2 regions of the Actinoplanes sp. GCM10030250 genome follow, and region 1 is predicted to be linked to the other one. Evidence: riboswitches for the same ligand, from Rfam matches in the RefSeq annotation. Region 1 holds a riboswitch; the other holds the start of a gene.
What was found. A riboswitch is a leader RNA that binds a small molecule or an ion and turns the genes downstream of it on or off. The one in region 1 is predicted to bind glycine.
Positions count from the first base shown of each region.

Region 1 (7,775 bases):
GACGCCGCGGCGGTCGTGGTCGGATTCGGGACCCTGGAGTCCGTAGGCGCGGGATCCGACCACGACACCGAGGATCGTGTGCCGTTCGACGAGCTCGATCATGAGCCCGGACGGTACGTCACAGGTCGAGGACTGTCCCGTCGATTTCGTCGAGTTCGCCGGCGCTGAAGGGCGGGGCGGTGAGGGCGGCGATGTTGTCCTCGAGCTGTTCGACGCTGCTGGCGCCGATGATCAGGCTGGTCATCCGCGGGTCGCGCAGGGTCCAGGCGAGGGCCATCTGGGCGAGGGTCTGGCCGCGGCGCTTGGCGATGTCGTTGAGGGCGTGCAGCCGTCCCATGGTCTTGTCGTCGAGGGCGCTCTCGTTGAGGAAGACGCTGGTGCGGATGCGGGAGCCGTCGGGGATGCCGCCGAAGTAGCGGTCGGTGAGCAGGCCCTGTTGCAGCGGGCTGAACGCGATGCAGCCGGCGCCCGCCTCGGCCAGGGTGTCGAGCAGGTTGTCGTGTTCGATCCAGCGGTTGAGGATCGAGTAGGAGGGCTGGTGGATGAGCAGCGGCGTGCCGAGTTCGCGCAGGATGCGGGCGGCTTCGGCGGCTTCGGTGCTCTTGTAGTTGCTGATCCCGACGTATTGCGCCTTGCCGGCGCGGACGACCGCGTCGAGGGCGGCCATCGTCTCCTCGAGCGGGGTCTCGGGGTCGGGCCGGTGGTGGTAGAAGACGTCGACGTAGTCGAGGCCGAGCCGCTGGAGGGACTGGTCGAGCGAGGAGATCAGGTATTTGCGGGAGCCCCAGTCACCGTACGGGCCGTCCCACATGGTGTAGCCGGCCTTGGTGGAGATGATCAGCTCGTCGCGGTACGGCTTGAGGTCGGTGGCGAGCAGCCGCCCGAAGTTGCTCTCCGCGCTGCCCGGCGGGGGACCGTAGTTGTTCGCCAGGTCGAAGTGGGTGACGCCGAGGTCGAAGGCGCGGCGCACGATGTCGCGCTGCCGGTCGAGGGGGCGGGTGTCGCCGAAGTTGTGCCAGAGGCCGAGCGAGAGGGCGGGCAGTTTGAGCCCGCTCCGGCCGGCGCGTCGGTAGGTCATGCCGTCGTAGCGGTCAGCCGCAGGGAAGTACGTCACTCCTCCACCCTAGGGACGTGATCGGCGGGCATGCGCGCTGGTAGGTTGACTGGTGCCGGCTACACCCGCGCGGGAGAGACCACACGAGCGAGAAATCGGACGTGACGGCGCCGAAGGGGCAAATCCTCCCCGGAACCTCTCAGGCAAAAGGACCGCGTGGGCAGGCGACTCTGAAATGGCTGCGTCCTGAGAAACGTGGGTATGACAGAGGGGGAGGTTGCATGTCGACCTTCTCTAGCGCTGGAGTCGCCCCATGTCGTCGCCGTTCGTTTCCCGTCATATCGGTCCGGACCCGGACGAGCAGGCACACATGCTCAAGGCGATCGGGCAGGGTTCCCTCGAGGATCTGATGGACGCCGCGATCCCGGAGTCGATCCGCTGGCACGGTGACCTCGATCTGCCGGCCGGCATCTCCGAGGAGGAGACGATCGCCGAGCTGCGAGCGATCGCCGGGCGCAACACGGTCGCCACCTCGATGATCGGGCTGGGCTACTACGGCACCCACACGCCCGCGGTGATCAAGCGGAACGTGCTGGAGAACCCAGCGTGGTATACGGCTTACACGCCCTACCAGCCGGAGATCAGCCAGGGCCGTCTGGAGGCGCTGCTGAACTTCCAGACCCTGGTGACCGATCTGACCGGGCTGGCCACGGCGAACGCCTCGATGCTCGACGAGGCGACGGCCGTCGCTGAGGCGATGACGCTGGCGCGCCGTGCCTCCAAGAACAAGACCAATGTGTACGCGGTGGATGCCGACACCTTCCCGCAGACGCTGGCGATCCTGCGCACTCGGGCCGAACCGCTCGGCATCGACGTGCGGGTCGTCGACCTGGACGCCGGAGACGAGTTGCCGGCGGAGCTGTTCGGCCTGCACTTGCAGTATCCGGGAGCGTCCGGTGCGGTCCGGGACCACGCCGCCCTGGTGGAGGCGGCGCACGCCAAGGGTGCGCTGGTCACTGTTGCCGCTGACCTGCTGGCACTGACACTGCTGCGGGCACCCGGGGAGATCGGTGCGGACATCGCGGCGGGCACTTCGCAGCGGTTCGGCGTACCCCTCGGTTTCGGTGGCCCGCACGCCGGTTATCTGGCGGTGCGCAGCGGCCTGGAGCGGTCCCTGCCCGGCCGCCTCGTCGGTGTTTCGAAGGACGCCGACGGCGCCGCGGCCTACCGGCTGGCGCTGCAGACGCGCGAGCAGCACATCCGCCGGGAGAAGGCGACGAGCAACATCTGCACCGCCCAGGTCCTGCTCGCGGTGATGGCCAGCATGTACGCGGTGTACCACGGCCCGCACGGCCTGCGGGCGATCGCGCTGCGCACCCATCAGCGTGCCCGGGCCATCGCGGCGGGTCTCGCGGCGGCGCGGGTCGAGATGCCGCACGCCGCCTTCTTCGACACGGTGACGGCACGGGTGCCGGGCCGGGCCGCCGAGATCGTGGCGGCGGCCGCCGGGGCCGGGATCGACCTGCGCCTGGTCGACGCGGACCACGTCTCGGTGTCGGCCGACGAGACCACGACCGAGGCGCACGTGGCGACGGTCCTGTCGGTGTTCGGGGCGCCGGAGAAGACGACCGGTTCGAGGGTGATCCCGGAGGCGCTGGAGCGGACCACCGAGTACCTGACCCACCCGGTCTTCAACACCCACCACTCCGAGACCAGCATGCTGCGCTACCTGCGCAAGCTCTCGGACAAGGACTACGCGCTGGACCGCGGCATGATCCCGCTGGGCTCCTGCACGATGAAGCTGAACGCCACCACCGAGATGGAGGCGATCACCTGGCCGGAGTTCGCGAACATCCACCCGTTCGCGCCGGCCAACCAGACACAGGGGTACGAGGCCCTGGTGGCGCAGCTGGAGGAGTGGCTCGCCGAGATCACCGGGTACGACGCGGTGAGCGTCCAGCCGAACGCCGGCTCGCAGGGTGAGCTGGCCGGCCTGCTGGCGATCCGCGGCTACCACCGGTCCCGCGGTGAGGCGCACCGCGACGTGTGCCTGATCCCGTCCAGCGCGCACGGCACCAACGCGGCGAGCGCGGTGATGGCCGGTATGCGGGTCGTCGTCGTGGCCTGCGACGCGGACGGCAACGTCGACATGGCGGACCTGGACGCCAAGATCGAGAAGCACCGGGACGCGCTGGCCGCGATCATGGTGACCTACCCGTCGACCCATGGCGTCTACGAGACGTCGATCGCGGACCTGTGCGCGAAGGTGCACGACGCGGGCGGCCAGGTGTACGTCGACGGTGCCAACCTCAACGCCCTTGTCGGGTACGCGAAACCGGGCAAGTTCGGCGCCGACGTGTCACACCTGAACCTGCACAAGACGTTCTGCATCCCGCACGGCGGAGGTGGCCCCGGCGTCGGCCCGGTCGCGGTCCGCTCGCACCTGGCCGGTTTCCTGCCGGGCGACCCGCTGGAGCCGGGCGTCCACCACGCCGTGTCGGCGGCCGCGCACGGCTCGGCCGGGATCCTGCCGATCTCGTGGGCGTACGTGCGGATGATGGGACCGGACGGCCTGGCGGCGGCGACCGCTACCGCCGTGCTCACGGCCAACTACGTGGCGGCGCGGCTGCGCGAGCACTACCCGGTGCTCTACGCGGGTGACAACGGCCTGGTCGCGCACGAGTGCATCCTCGACCTGCGCCCGATCACCAAGGCCACCGGCGTCTCGGTGGACGACGTGGCGAAGCGGCTGATCGACTACGGGTTCCACGCGCCGACCATGTCGTTCCCGGTGGCCGGAACGCTGATGGTGGAGCCGACCGAGAGCGAGGACCTCGCCGAGCTGGACCGCTTCATCGCCGCGATGATCGCCATCAGGGGTGAGATCGACCAGGTCGCGGCGGGGGTGTGGCCCCGGGACGACAACCCCCTCGCGGGTGCGCCGCACACGGCCTCGGCGGTGTCGGCGGACGAGTGGAACCACCCTTACCCGCGGTCAGTGGCCGGTTACCCGGCGGGCGTGGACCGGGCGGCGAAATACTGGCCGCCGGTGCGCCGCATCGACGGGGCGTACGGGGACCGGAACCTGGTCTGCTCCTGCCCCTCGCCGGAGGCGTTCGAGAGCTGAACCGGCCGATCCGGTGGCGCGCAGGTCGTGGTCGCTTCGATCGCGGCCTGCGCGTCGTCTGACCCTGCGCAGTGATTACGCTGCGTTGCGTGAATCAGGCAGCCAGGGCGTGCACAGCGGGCCCGCGGTGCGGCTCGATCATGGTGCCGTCGGGGAGCAACTCGCCGGTGTCCTCGAAGACGATGACGCCGTTGCAGAGCAGGCTCCAGCCTTGCTCGCAAAACGTGACGAGGATCCGGGCGGCCTCACGGTCGGTCGCATCGGCAGGTGGGCAGGGAATCAGGTGCTGACACATCTTCGTGATCTCCGATTGGGGGCTGTGTGAAGGTTCACAAAGTCGGTGACGGACGTTACCTCACATCGAACGACAACGGTTCAACCCGGTGACGGGCTCCGTACGCCGGATCGCGTCTTTTATGGTCCACGGGATGGAGATCAACGACCACTCTCCGCGACCTCCTCTCGGCCCGCCGCCGGGTGCTCCGGCCGCCTGCCAAGCCCGTCACCACGTGTTGCGTGTGTTCCGATGGCATCGGGGTGATCCCGGTGACCCTGCCGAGCTTGTCTCCGGATTTCTCGCCGATAACGGACTACCGGTGCGAAGTCTTGGCCGAACGGGTGACAAAGATAAGACGTTCGGCGATGGCACTATTTGCGGCGCAGCACTCTACGTATCCGCTGACGCCGGTTCTGTAATGGCCGGAGGGTCGGTCGGGGCGGCGTCGCCGGTGCCCGGGATTCCCGACGTATATGCGGTTGTCTACGGACATACCCGTGAATCGGCGCCGATGGTGCCCCAGAGCGGCCGCTGGCGGCTCGGGTCCTGGATCGAGAGCTGGACCCGGGAGGAGCACGCGTCGGCGGTCGAGCGGGTGCGTGCGGCGATCGGGCGGGGCGACGTCTATCAGGTGAACGTGGTCGGGCACGGGTCCGCGCCGTACACCGGTGACCCCGGCCCGGCACTGCGGCGGGTCGCGGCCCTTCCCGGCGCCCGCTACGGCGGTGTGCTCGGCGGAGACGGCTGGGCGCTGGCGACGGCTTCCCCGGAGACCCTGGTCGAGGTCCGGGACGGGCGGGTGATCACCCGCCCGATCAAGGGCACCCGTCCGGCGACCGCGGCGGGCCGGCGGGAACTGCTCGAGTCGGCCAAGGAACGCGCCGAGCACGTCATGATCGTCGACCTGGAGCGCAACGACCTGGCCAGGCTGCCCGGTACGGGAGCGGTCCGGGTGGAAGAGCTTTTCGCCGTACGGCAATGGTGTGATCTTTGGCAGGCGGAGTCGGTCGTGTCCGCCTCCCTGGACGGCGACGTAGGCCTCGCTGATCTTCTCCGGGCGGTGTGCCCGGGCGGCAGCGTGACCGGCGCCCCCAAGCTCGCCGCCCTCGCCGAGATCGCCCGCCTGGAACCGGTCGGCCGCGGCGTCAGCATGGGCGCCCTCGGCTGGATCGGTCCCGGCCACCTCGATCTGGGGCTGAGTATTCGCACCGTCGCGGTCGACGGCAGCCGCGCCCACGCCTGGGCCGGCGGCGGCATCACCGCGGACAGCGACCCGATCGCCGAGGTCGACGAGGCCGCCGCGAAGACCGCCCCGATCCGGGCCGCGCTCGCTCTTTGACAGGCCCCGCACAGCGGGGCCCGAGCCTTCTCTACCTAATGCGTGCCACTGTCGGCGTCCGCCCCCACGAACTGGGGCCGAGCGCGTAACTTGGCCCACGCGCGCAGCGCAGACGGTCCACAGTGGCAAACCCCACGGTGGCTGGCCAGAGAAGGCGACATGCTTGAACTCCTCGATCCACCGGACATCCGTGTCAGGACCGGCCGGTCCGGCATCCGGATGCGCCTCACCGCGCCGCCCGGCCCCGCCCAGCGCGAGCAGTTCGCGCGCTTCGCACAATCCTGGACGCCGCGGCTCTACAGCAGCGCGTTCCAGCTCTGCCGCGACTGGCATCTCGCCCAGGACCTGACCCAGACCACGCTGACCAAGCTCTTCGTGAATTGGAGCCGGGCTGCGAGCAGTGACAACCTTCCGGCGTACGCCCAGAAGGTCCTCCTTCGTGTCTACCTGGACCACCGGCGCCGGCGCAGCTCCAGCGAGGCCGTTCCGGGGCGGCTGCGGGAACCGGCCTACACGATGAGCCCCGAGCTGCGGCTGACCATGCTCGACGCGCTCGACCAGCTGCCGGCGCGGGACCGGGCGATAGTGCTCCTGCGGTACTTCGCCGATCTGAGCGTGGAGCAGGTCGCCGCGGAGCTGGGGGTGCCGGTGACGGTGGTGAAGAGCCAGACCCGGCGGTCGCTGATGAAGTTGCGGGAGATGTTGCGGGGGGATCGGGCGGCTTTGTTCGCCTGACGCCTGCCTGCCTCATGCCCGCCTGATGCTCGTGCTGGTAATGAGCCGTTAGCCTTCGGGGCATGACAGTTCGGCCGATTCGGCTCTACGGTGACCCGGTCCTGCGTACGCCCGCCGACCCGGTCACCGAGTTCGGCGCGCAGTTGCGCGAGCTCGTCCGTGACCTGGAGGAGACGGTTCGTGAACCGGGCCGGGCGGGGTTGGCGGCGCCGCAGATCGGGGTGAGCCTGCGAGTGTTCTCCTACAACGTGGGCGGCGAGGTCGGGCATCTGGTGAACCCGGTCCTGTCGGACTTCGGCGGGGAACAGGAGGACGACGAGGCGTGCCTGTCGCTGCCGGGTATGGGGTTCTCGACCCGGCGGGCCATGACTGTGGTCGCGACCGGGTTCGATCAGCACGGGGAGCCGTCGGTGATCGAGGGGAGTGGGTTTCTGGCTCGGGCGCTGCAGCACGAGATGGATCATTTGGACGGGCGGCTGTACATCGACACGCTGACCGGGGATGTGCGGCGGCAGGCTCTTCGGGAGTTGCGCCGGGTGGTGTCGCGATGAGCGCCTCTCCCTCTTCCTCGTCCGGTGCTCCTTTGATCGGCTATCGGGAGATTGCGGCGGCGGGGACGGCGACCGGGTGGTTCGAGACGCTCTATGCCGAGGCGCGGGCCGGGCGTGCGGAAGTGCCGTGGGACGTGCCCGAGGCCAGCGCGCACCTGCGCGACTTCCCGCTGCCGGCCGGTGACGGGCGGCGCGCGCTGGTGGTCGGCTGCGGTGCGGGGCGTGACGCCGAGCACCTCGCAGCGGCCGGGTACGAGACGACGGCCTTCGACATCGCACCCACCGCCATCGAACTCGCCCGCAGCCGTCACGCCGGTTCCCCCGTCTCGTACGTCGTCGCCGACCTGCTCGACCCACCGGCCGGCTGGCACCACGCGTTCGACCTGGTCCTGGAGAGCAACAACCTCCAGGCCCTTCCGGCCGGCCTGCGGGCCCGCGCGATCCCGGCCGTCGGCACGTTCGTCGCACCGGGCGGCACCCTGCTCGTCCTGGCCGCCGCGGCGGTCGCCGGCGAGGGCGACGGGCCGCCGTGGCCGCTGACCCGCGAGGAGATCGACGCTTTCGCCGCCGACGGCCTGCGGCAGGAGTCGGTCGAGCACACGGCCACGCCCGACACCCGGTTCCCCGGCCGGTGGCGGGCGGTGTTCCGCCGCTGACGCCCAGCTGGCCGGACCGGCTGGTGCTCAGAGGGG
Region 1 covers NZ_JBHTDO010000029.1:125,375-133,149, reverse strand. The annotation lists gene ACFQV6_RS31310 (DNA polymerase beta superfamily protein) at 1-102, opposite strand, end outside; gene mgrA (L-glyceraldehyde 3-phosphate reductase) at 119-1,114, opposite strand; glycine riboswitch at 1,175-1,279, shown strand; gene gcvP (aminomethyl-transferring glycine dehydrogenase) at 1,368-4,181, shown strand; gene ACFQV6_RS31295 (DUF5999 family protein) at 4,276-4,476, opposite strand; gene ACFQV6_RS31290 (chorismate-binding protein) at 4,598-5,797, shown strand; gene ACFQV6_RS31285 (SigE family RNA polymerase sigma factor) at 5,957-6,532, shown strand; gene ACFQV6_RS31280 (peptide deformylase) at 6,595-7,083, shown strand; gene ACFQV6_RS31275 (class I SAM-dependent methyltransferase) at 7,080-7,739, shown strand.

Region 2 (7,775 bases), on a different contig from region 1:
GGTGATCGCGCGTTGGGCGGCGTCGATCAGCGGCTCGTGAGGGGAGGACCCGCTCAGCGAGCGGACGGTCAGTCCGGCCGGGCTGTGCAGCACGAGGGCGACCGCCGACCCGGCGAGAAGGGAGGCCGCGCCCGCGGTGATCGAGCCGAGCACCTCACCGATGGGGGTGCGCAGGTTCGCCGACCGCTGCACCCGCAGCAGCGTCTCGAGCAGCCGCTCCCGGCGTTCGAGGGCTTCGAGCAGGACGAGGCGGCTCTCCGCCAGCTGCCGTTCGCTCTCCAGGGTGCGCAGGCTGCGCAGTGCCAGGCCGAGGACCCGGGCCATGCCCTGCAGCATCTGCCGCTCCTCGGCGGCGAACGGCTCGTCGGTACGGGCGACGATCAGCCGCTCACCGATGCCGCGATCCAGAGCGTGCACGGTGACGTGCATCGGGCCGATGCCGGGAAAACCGGAGATGTCGGTGCTGGTGAACAGTGACGGGTCCGGCGACCGGCCGAGCCCGACGGACGCGGGTACGGCGTCCCCGCACACCACCGCAGCCACCGAGGCGTCGGTCGCCTCGGCAGCCCGCTGCACCGCGATCCGCGCGGCGCTGGTCAGGTCCCCGGCGCGGGTGATCGCGCTGAAGAACTCGGTGAGCTGAAGGGTGGACCAGCCGGACATGTCAGCTGACCGCGAGGGCGACCACGGTCAGATGGTGCATACCCTTGGCGTTCGGCTCCCGGACGATCTCGCCGTTGGAGTAGAACCCGCCGTACGGGATCGGCTTGAGCGCGTCGCGCAGCCGTTCGGCGGCCAGGTCGGTCCGGTTCTCGCCCAGCGCGATCGAGCGTACGCAGCAGTCGAAGACGAGCACGCCGAGCGGTTCGGCGTCACCGAGCAGCGCGGTCGCGGCGTTGGCGGCCTCGGCGGGTGCGCCGACGATCGCGTCCGGGTCGGCCTCCATGAACCAGACCATGGCACCCTCGGGGGTGTCGGCCAGCCCGGAGATCGAGCGGTCCGCCGGGTCGGCGGAGAAGACCACGCGGATGTCCTCACCGGTACGCCGCGCCAGCCCGAGCGGCCGGATCGTCGCGAACTGCAGGAACGCGGCGGGGTCGGCGGCCATCTCGGTGGTTCCGCCGGTGCGCCGCAGGTAGACGTCGAGGGCCGGCTCACCGTCGAGCTCGAAGATGGTGCCGCCCTCGCTGCGGGTGACGACCATCGGCTCGCCGGTCTTGTGCCAGCCGTGTGCCATGCCGATGCCGAACGGCGACTCCGAGCCGAGGGCGGCGCCGAGCACCGCGTTGGGCAGCACCCGCACGTCCCGCCCGGAGCTGAAGAAGTGCCAGGTGCCGGTCTGTGTCACGTTGTCGCCCGCGCATCCGCCGACCAGCGGCACCTGAGCCCCGGCCACCGTGTACGCCCCGCGCACCATCTCCTGCTGATCCCCGCTCCGGCCGTCACCGAGCAGCAGCACCACACGGTGCTCGGCGTCCACCTCGTCGAGGCAGGACGCGGCTTCGATGCCGGCTTCGTAGAGATCGCTGTCGTGGGGGACCGCCCGGACGGCGGCGGTGAAACCCGGCCCGCCGAGCGCGTTGACCACGACACCGGAGCCGCGCCCGTCGGGAGTGAACTCGCCCGAGGTCGAGCAGCCGATCATCAGGACGTTCCCGCCGGCCGCGGCGTGCACGGCGGCTGCCATCTCCGGCGTCGAGTGCGACAGCGACGCGAAGACGATCAGCAGTCCGGCGTCGCGCCCGGCGAGCGCCTCGCGGCAGGCCTGCGCGCCGGCTTCGGCGGGGTCCTCGAGCAGGCTGCGCCCCACACCGAACCACCGCATGATCACTCCTCGCCGGCGGCCGCGGGTGCGAGCCGTCCGGGACAGCCCATCGGTGGCAGCGCGGCAAAACTGAGGGGGAGCGCGGAATTTCAGTCGAAGGTGATCCACAGAACAGCGGTGTCGTCCGACGCCGGCCGGCTCTGCGACATCCGGTCGAGCAGCACCTCACACGGATCCCCGGTTCCCTCCCGGGCCAGATCACCGGCGGCGGCGGCCAGCCGCTCCATCCCCACGTACATCGACTCGTTCCGCCGCTCCACCAGCCCGTCGGTGTACCAGATCAGGTGGGCGCCGGGCGGCACGACCACCTCCGCCTCGCGCCGGCTCGCCGCTTCGACAGCGACCGGTAACGATCGGCCCTCCCACAGGAACTCGCCCCTGCCGCCGGTGATCAGCAGCGGTGGCGGGTGACCGGCGCAGGCGTACCGCAGGAGCCGGGTGGCGGGATGGTAGTCGGCGTATCCGACAGTGCAGGTACGGGCGCCGTCGACAACGGTGCTGGCCCGGTCCAGGCCGGTGAGGACGCCCGCCGGTCCCGGTGCGGTCTGTGCGAGCACGCGCAGGATGGCCTGCAGCCGGGCCATGGCGGCGGCCGCGGCCAGGTCGTGCCCGACGACGTCACCGACGGCGAAGCCGATCCGGCCGCTGGGCAGGGGGAACACGTCGTACCAGTCGCCGCCTACGTCGTGGGTGAGGTCGGCGGGGCGGTAGCCGGCGCTGACGCGTACGGCGGGGAGCTCGGTGACGAAGGCGGGCAGCAGCGCGTGCTGGAGCTGCCGGGCCGCGCTGACCTCGCTCTCGTACAGGGCACGGGCGTTGTCGCGCTCGGCGATGCCGACGGTGAGCAGCCAGGCGCCGACGACGGCGACCGCCAGGAAGAGCTGGAGCGTGGCGGTCTTGAAGGGCAGCGAACCGTCCAGCGCTGCCCACGGGCCGTGCCCGGCGCTGGTCAGCACGTTGGCGGTGACGGTCATGGTGAGGCCGGCCGACATCGTGACGGCGAGCCGCTCCTGGAAGCCGAGCCAGTAGAGCAGTGGCAGGGGCATGTAGAACAGCGGCAGGTGCTGCGGCCAGAAGCTGACGGCGGTGACGGTCACGGTGAGCAGCAGGATGAGGCCCCACCGGGCCACCGACGCCCGGCTCCACGGCGGCCGGTGCCGCCAGGCCAGCACGGTGCCGGCCACGGTCAGGGCGCCTGTCGCGTCACCGGCCCAGAACGGCAGGAACGCCTCGGCCCACTCCCGGTGCTGGCTCTGTGCGATCGTGGTGCCGCCGATCAGGGCGCCGGCCAGCGGACCGGCGACCACGCAGCAGCCCAGGAACGCGAACAGGTGCCGGCGCTGGAGCAGGTTGAGCTCACTGGGCACGTACCGGCGCAGCAGCGACGCTCCGACCAGGGGCTCCACGGTGTTGGCCAGGGCGAATCCGCACGCGTAACCGAGCGTGATGCCCTGGGAGGTGTCCACGGCCAGCTCGATGACCGCGACGGTGGCCAGGATCCAGGGCCACTGCCGGCCGGGGGTGAGCAGCAGCGCGGACAGGGTGACACCGGCCGGGAGGAAGAGCACGACGATCGAGGTGGCGCCGAAGGCGAGGAACGCGAGCAGGGCACCGGCGGTGTAGGCGGCCGCCACCACGACGACCACCTGCCAGAGGGGGCGGTGCTGCTGCCTCATGCCGGTACCTTACGGTCCGCCCGCCGGTTGACGGCATGCCGCGGGCCCGGATAGCTTTTCCAGCGACAACCGAATACCTCGCCGTTTCACCCGCTGCGGGAGAGTCCCCTGCTGGGGGCGCCGAAGGAGCAACTTCTCCCTCAGAATCTCTCAGGCACCCGTACCGCTGCGGGCAGGCGACTCTGGAAAGCCGGCCGCTTCATGGCGGCCGCGCCCAAGGTGCAAGCCGCCCCGGCGGTGAAGCTCTCAGGCCCCAATGACAGAGCGAGGGAGGCCCACCTCAGGGAGCCTCCGCATGGCTGTGTCCGTCTTTGATCTCTTCTCGGTCGGCATCGGCCCGTCCAGTTCGCACACCGTCGGCCCGATGCGCGCGGCCCGCCTCTTCGCCTCCTCGGTCACCGGCCTGCCGGTCGCCACCGTGCGGGCCGAGCTTTTCGGCTCGCTGGGCGCGACCGGTCACGGTCACGGCACGCCCAAGGCCGTGCTGCTCGGGCTGGAGGGTTCGGACCCGGAGACGGTCGACGTCACGACCGCCGACGCGCGGGCGGCGCAGATCCGCGACGCCGGGACCCTCACCCTTCCGGGCGGCCGCGACGTGGCTGCCGACATCGTGCTGCACCGGCGGCGGACCCTGCCGGGCCATCCCAACGGGATGATCTTCACTGCGCTTCGCGCCGACGGCACCGAGCTGCTGCGCAAGACCTATTTCTCGGTCGGCGGCGGCTTCGTCGTCGATGAGACAAACCATGGGGTACGCCCGAACGACACCGATCTTCCCTACCCGTTCGCCACGGGCGCCCAACTGCTGTCGCTGACCCGGTCCACCGGCCTGTCGATCTCGCGACTGATGCTGGTCAACGAGACGGCGTGGCGCGACGAGACCGCGGTCCGGTCCGGTCTGCTCCACCTGTGGACCGTGATGGGGGAGTGCATCGACCTGGGGCTCGACGCGGAGGGCATCCTGCCGGGTGGCCTGCGCGTGCGGCGGCGTGCGGCGGCCACCGCCCGTCAGCTGCGGGCGGCCGGCAGTGCGGCAGAGCATTCGATGGAGTGGCTCACGGCGTACGCGATGGCAGTTAATGAGCAGAACGCAGCCGGCGGCCGGGTGGTGACCGCGCCCACCAACGGCGCGGCCGGCATCATCCCGGCGGTGATGCGCTACTACCGGGAGTTCGTGCCCGGTGCCGACGACGACGGGGTGGTGCGGTTCCTGCTGACGGCGGCGGCGATCGGGCTGCTGTTCAAGGAGAACGCGTCGATCTCCGGTGCCGAGGTGGGCTGCCAGGGCGAGGTGGGTTCGGCGTGCGCGATGGCGGCGGCCGGGCTCGCCGAAGTGCTCGGTGGCACGCCCGAGCAGGTGGAGAACGCCGCGGAGATCGGCATGGAACACAACCTGGGGCTGACCTGCGATCCCGTCGGTGGCCTGGTGCAGATCCCGTGCATCGAGCGCAACGGGATGGCCGCGGTGAAGGCGGTGACCGCCGCGAAGATGGCGCTGCGCGGCGACGGCCGGCACCACGTCTCGCTGGACAAGGTCATCAAGACGATGAAGGAGACCGGCGCCGACATGAAGGTCAAATACAAGGAGACGGCCCGCGGCGGCCTCGCCGTGAACGTCATCGAGTGCTGAACGCGTCCCGTTCGTCGCGGCGCCGCGCTCCCGGTTTCGGCTCTCCCGGCGCGCTCTCGGTTTCGTCTCTCCCGGCGCGCGCGGCGCGCGGGGTGAAGTCGGGCGGGGGGCTCGCCGGAGTCGTTATTCTGGCCAATTGATCGCCCCGTTCGCCCGCTCGGAGGGAATCTCGAGATGCAGCAGGTCAGAGCCGTCATCGCGCGTGCCAAGGGTGCTCCCGTCGAGCTGGTGACGATCAACGTGCCGGATCCGGGGCCGGGCGAGGCGGTGGTGAAGATTCAGGCGTGCGGGGTGTGCCACACCGACCTGCACTACCGCGAGGGCGGCATCAACGACGACTTCCCGTTCCTGCTCGGGCACGAGGCGGCCGGCGTGGTGGAGGCCGTCGGTGACGGCGTCACCGATGTGGCGCCGGGCGACTTCGTCGTGCTCAACTGGCGTGCCGTCTGCGGCCAGTGCCGGGCCTGCAAGCGGGGCGACCTGCACTACTGCTTCAACACGCACAACGCGAAGCAGAAGATGACCCTGGAGGACGGCACCGAGCTGTCACCCGCCCTGGGCATCGGCGCGTTCGCGGAGAAGACGCTGGTCGCGGCCGGGCAGTGCACCAAGGTTGACCCGTCGGCGCGGGCCGCGGCCGTGGGCCTGCTGGGCTGCGGCGTGATGGCCGGCATCGGCGCCGCGATCAACACCGGCGCGGTGACCCGGGGCAAGTCGGTGGCCGTGATCGGCTGCGGTGGTGTCGGCGTCGCGGCGATCGCGGGATCGGCCCTGGCCGGCGCGAGCCCGATCATCGCGGTCGACATCGACGCCCGCAAACTGGAGACGGCCCGCAGGATGGGCGCCACCCACGTCGTCGACTCGTCGAAGACCGACCCGGTCGCCGAGATCAAGCGGATCGCCGCGGAAACCTACGAGGGTGCCGACGGCGCGGACGTGGTGATCGAGGCGGTGGGCCGGCCGGAGACGTGGAAGCAGGCGTTCTACGCTCGCGACCTGGCCGGCCTGCTCGTCCTCGTCGGCGTGCCGACACCGGACATGAAGGTGCCCGACCTGCCGCTGATCGACATCTTCGGCCGCGGCGGCGCGCTCAAGTCCAGCTGGTACGGCGACTGCCTCCCCAGCCGCGACTTCCCCCTGCTCGTGGACCTGTACAAGCAGGGCCGCCTCGACCTGGACGCCTTCGTGACCGAGGAGATCAGCATCGAGGACGTCGAAGCGGCGTTCGGCCGGATGCACGGTCACGCCGAGCCGGTGCTGCGCTCGGTGGTGGTTCTGTGAGCAAGGCTCGGATCGATCACGCGGTGGTCGCCGGTACGTTCAGCCTCGACGGGCAGACCTTCGACGTCGACAACAACATCTGGGTTGTCGGGGACGACAGCGAGTGCGTAGTGATCGACGCACCGCACGACGTCGACGCCATCCTCGCCGTGGTCGGCGAGCGCCGGCTGACCGCGATCATCTGCACCCACGCGCACGACGACCATGTCCGGGTAGCTCCCGCCCTGCGGGAAAGCACCGGCGCACCGATCCTGCTGCATCCCGCCGACCGCCCGCTGTGGGAGCTCACCCACGGCACCACCAAGGCCTGGGACTCCGACCTGGCCGACGGCGACACGATCAACGCCGGCGGAACCACCCTGACCGTCCTGCACACCCCGGGCCACGCGCCGGGGGCGGTCTGCCTGTACGCCGCCGACCTCGGACAGGTCTTCACCGGCGACACCCTCTTCAACGGGGGCCCGGGCGCCACCGGCCGCTCCTACTCCGACGCCGACCTGATCGTCGCGTCGATCCGGGAGAAACTGTTCGCCCTGCCCGACGAGACCGTCGTCCACACGGGCCACGGCGACGACACCACTATCGGGGCCGAGCGCCAGAACCTCTGAGCCTCCGCCACTCCCTGTCCGGATTGTCGCCCGGGCCGGATTGTCGCCCGGCCCGGATTGTCGCCCGGCCCGGCGCCTCGCCCGGCCCGGCGCCTCGCCCGGCCCGGCGCCTCGCCCGGCCCGGATTGTCGCCCTGCCCGGATTGTCGCCCGGCTCGGCCCGGACCGTCTGCGTCTCAGGGCGCCACCGCGTAGCGGAGGAAGGCCACGCCGTTGTCGAAGCGGCGCATGTCGAGCAGATTGAGGTCGGCGCGGATGTCACTGGCGAAGAAGCGGTGGCCACCGCCGACGATGGCCGGGCCGATGATCAGCTGGAATTCGTCGACGAGGCCCGCGCGGATGGCCTGGGAGGCGAGGTCGGGGCCGTCGACGGTGAGATCACGATCGGACTCGGCCTTGAGTTTGCGGATGGCTTCGGGGTCGAAGGTGCGTTCCAGCCGGGTGCGGCCGGTGGTGACCTCATCCAGGGTCGTGGAGTAGACGACCTTGTCGGCGGCCTGCCAGATCCGGGCACAGTCGACCATGAAATCGGGCTGGTCGGGGAGGGCGTCGGCGGTCTCCCAGTAGGACATCACCTCGTACATCTTGCGGCCGTAGAGGTAGGTCCCGAACTCGCGCATCCGATCGTTCATGAAGCGGTGCGACTCCTCCTCGGGAGCGCCCCAGCCGAAGTTGCCGTCGCGATCGCTCACGAATCCGTCGACCGACATGATCATCGAGTAGATCAGCTTAGCCATGAACCGACGCTAGCCCGAC
Region 2 covers NZ_JBHTDO010000008.1:85,757-93,531, forward strand. The annotation lists gene ACFQV6_RS13510 (diguanylate cyclase domain-containing protein) at 1-663, opposite strand, end outside; gene ACFQV6_RS13515 (FIST signal transduction protein) at 665-1,825, opposite strand; gene ACFQV6_RS13520 (PP2C family protein-serine/threonine phosphatase) at 1,915-3,501, opposite strand; glycine riboswitch at 3,588-3,677, shown strand; gene ACFQV6_RS13525 (L-serine ammonia-lyase) at 3,797-5,131, shown strand; gene ACFQV6_RS13530 (S-(hydroxymethyl)mycothiol dehydrogenase) at 5,306-6,412, shown strand; gene ACFQV6_RS13535 (MBL fold metallo-hydrolase) at 6,409-7,020, shown strand; gene ACFQV6_RS13540 (dihydrofolate reductase family protein) at 7,196-7,756, opposite strand.
Region 2: another riboswitch for glycine. It lies ahead of ACFQV6_RS13525 (L-serine ammonia-lyase); the one in region 1 lies ahead of gcvP (aminomethyl-transferring glycine dehydrogenase).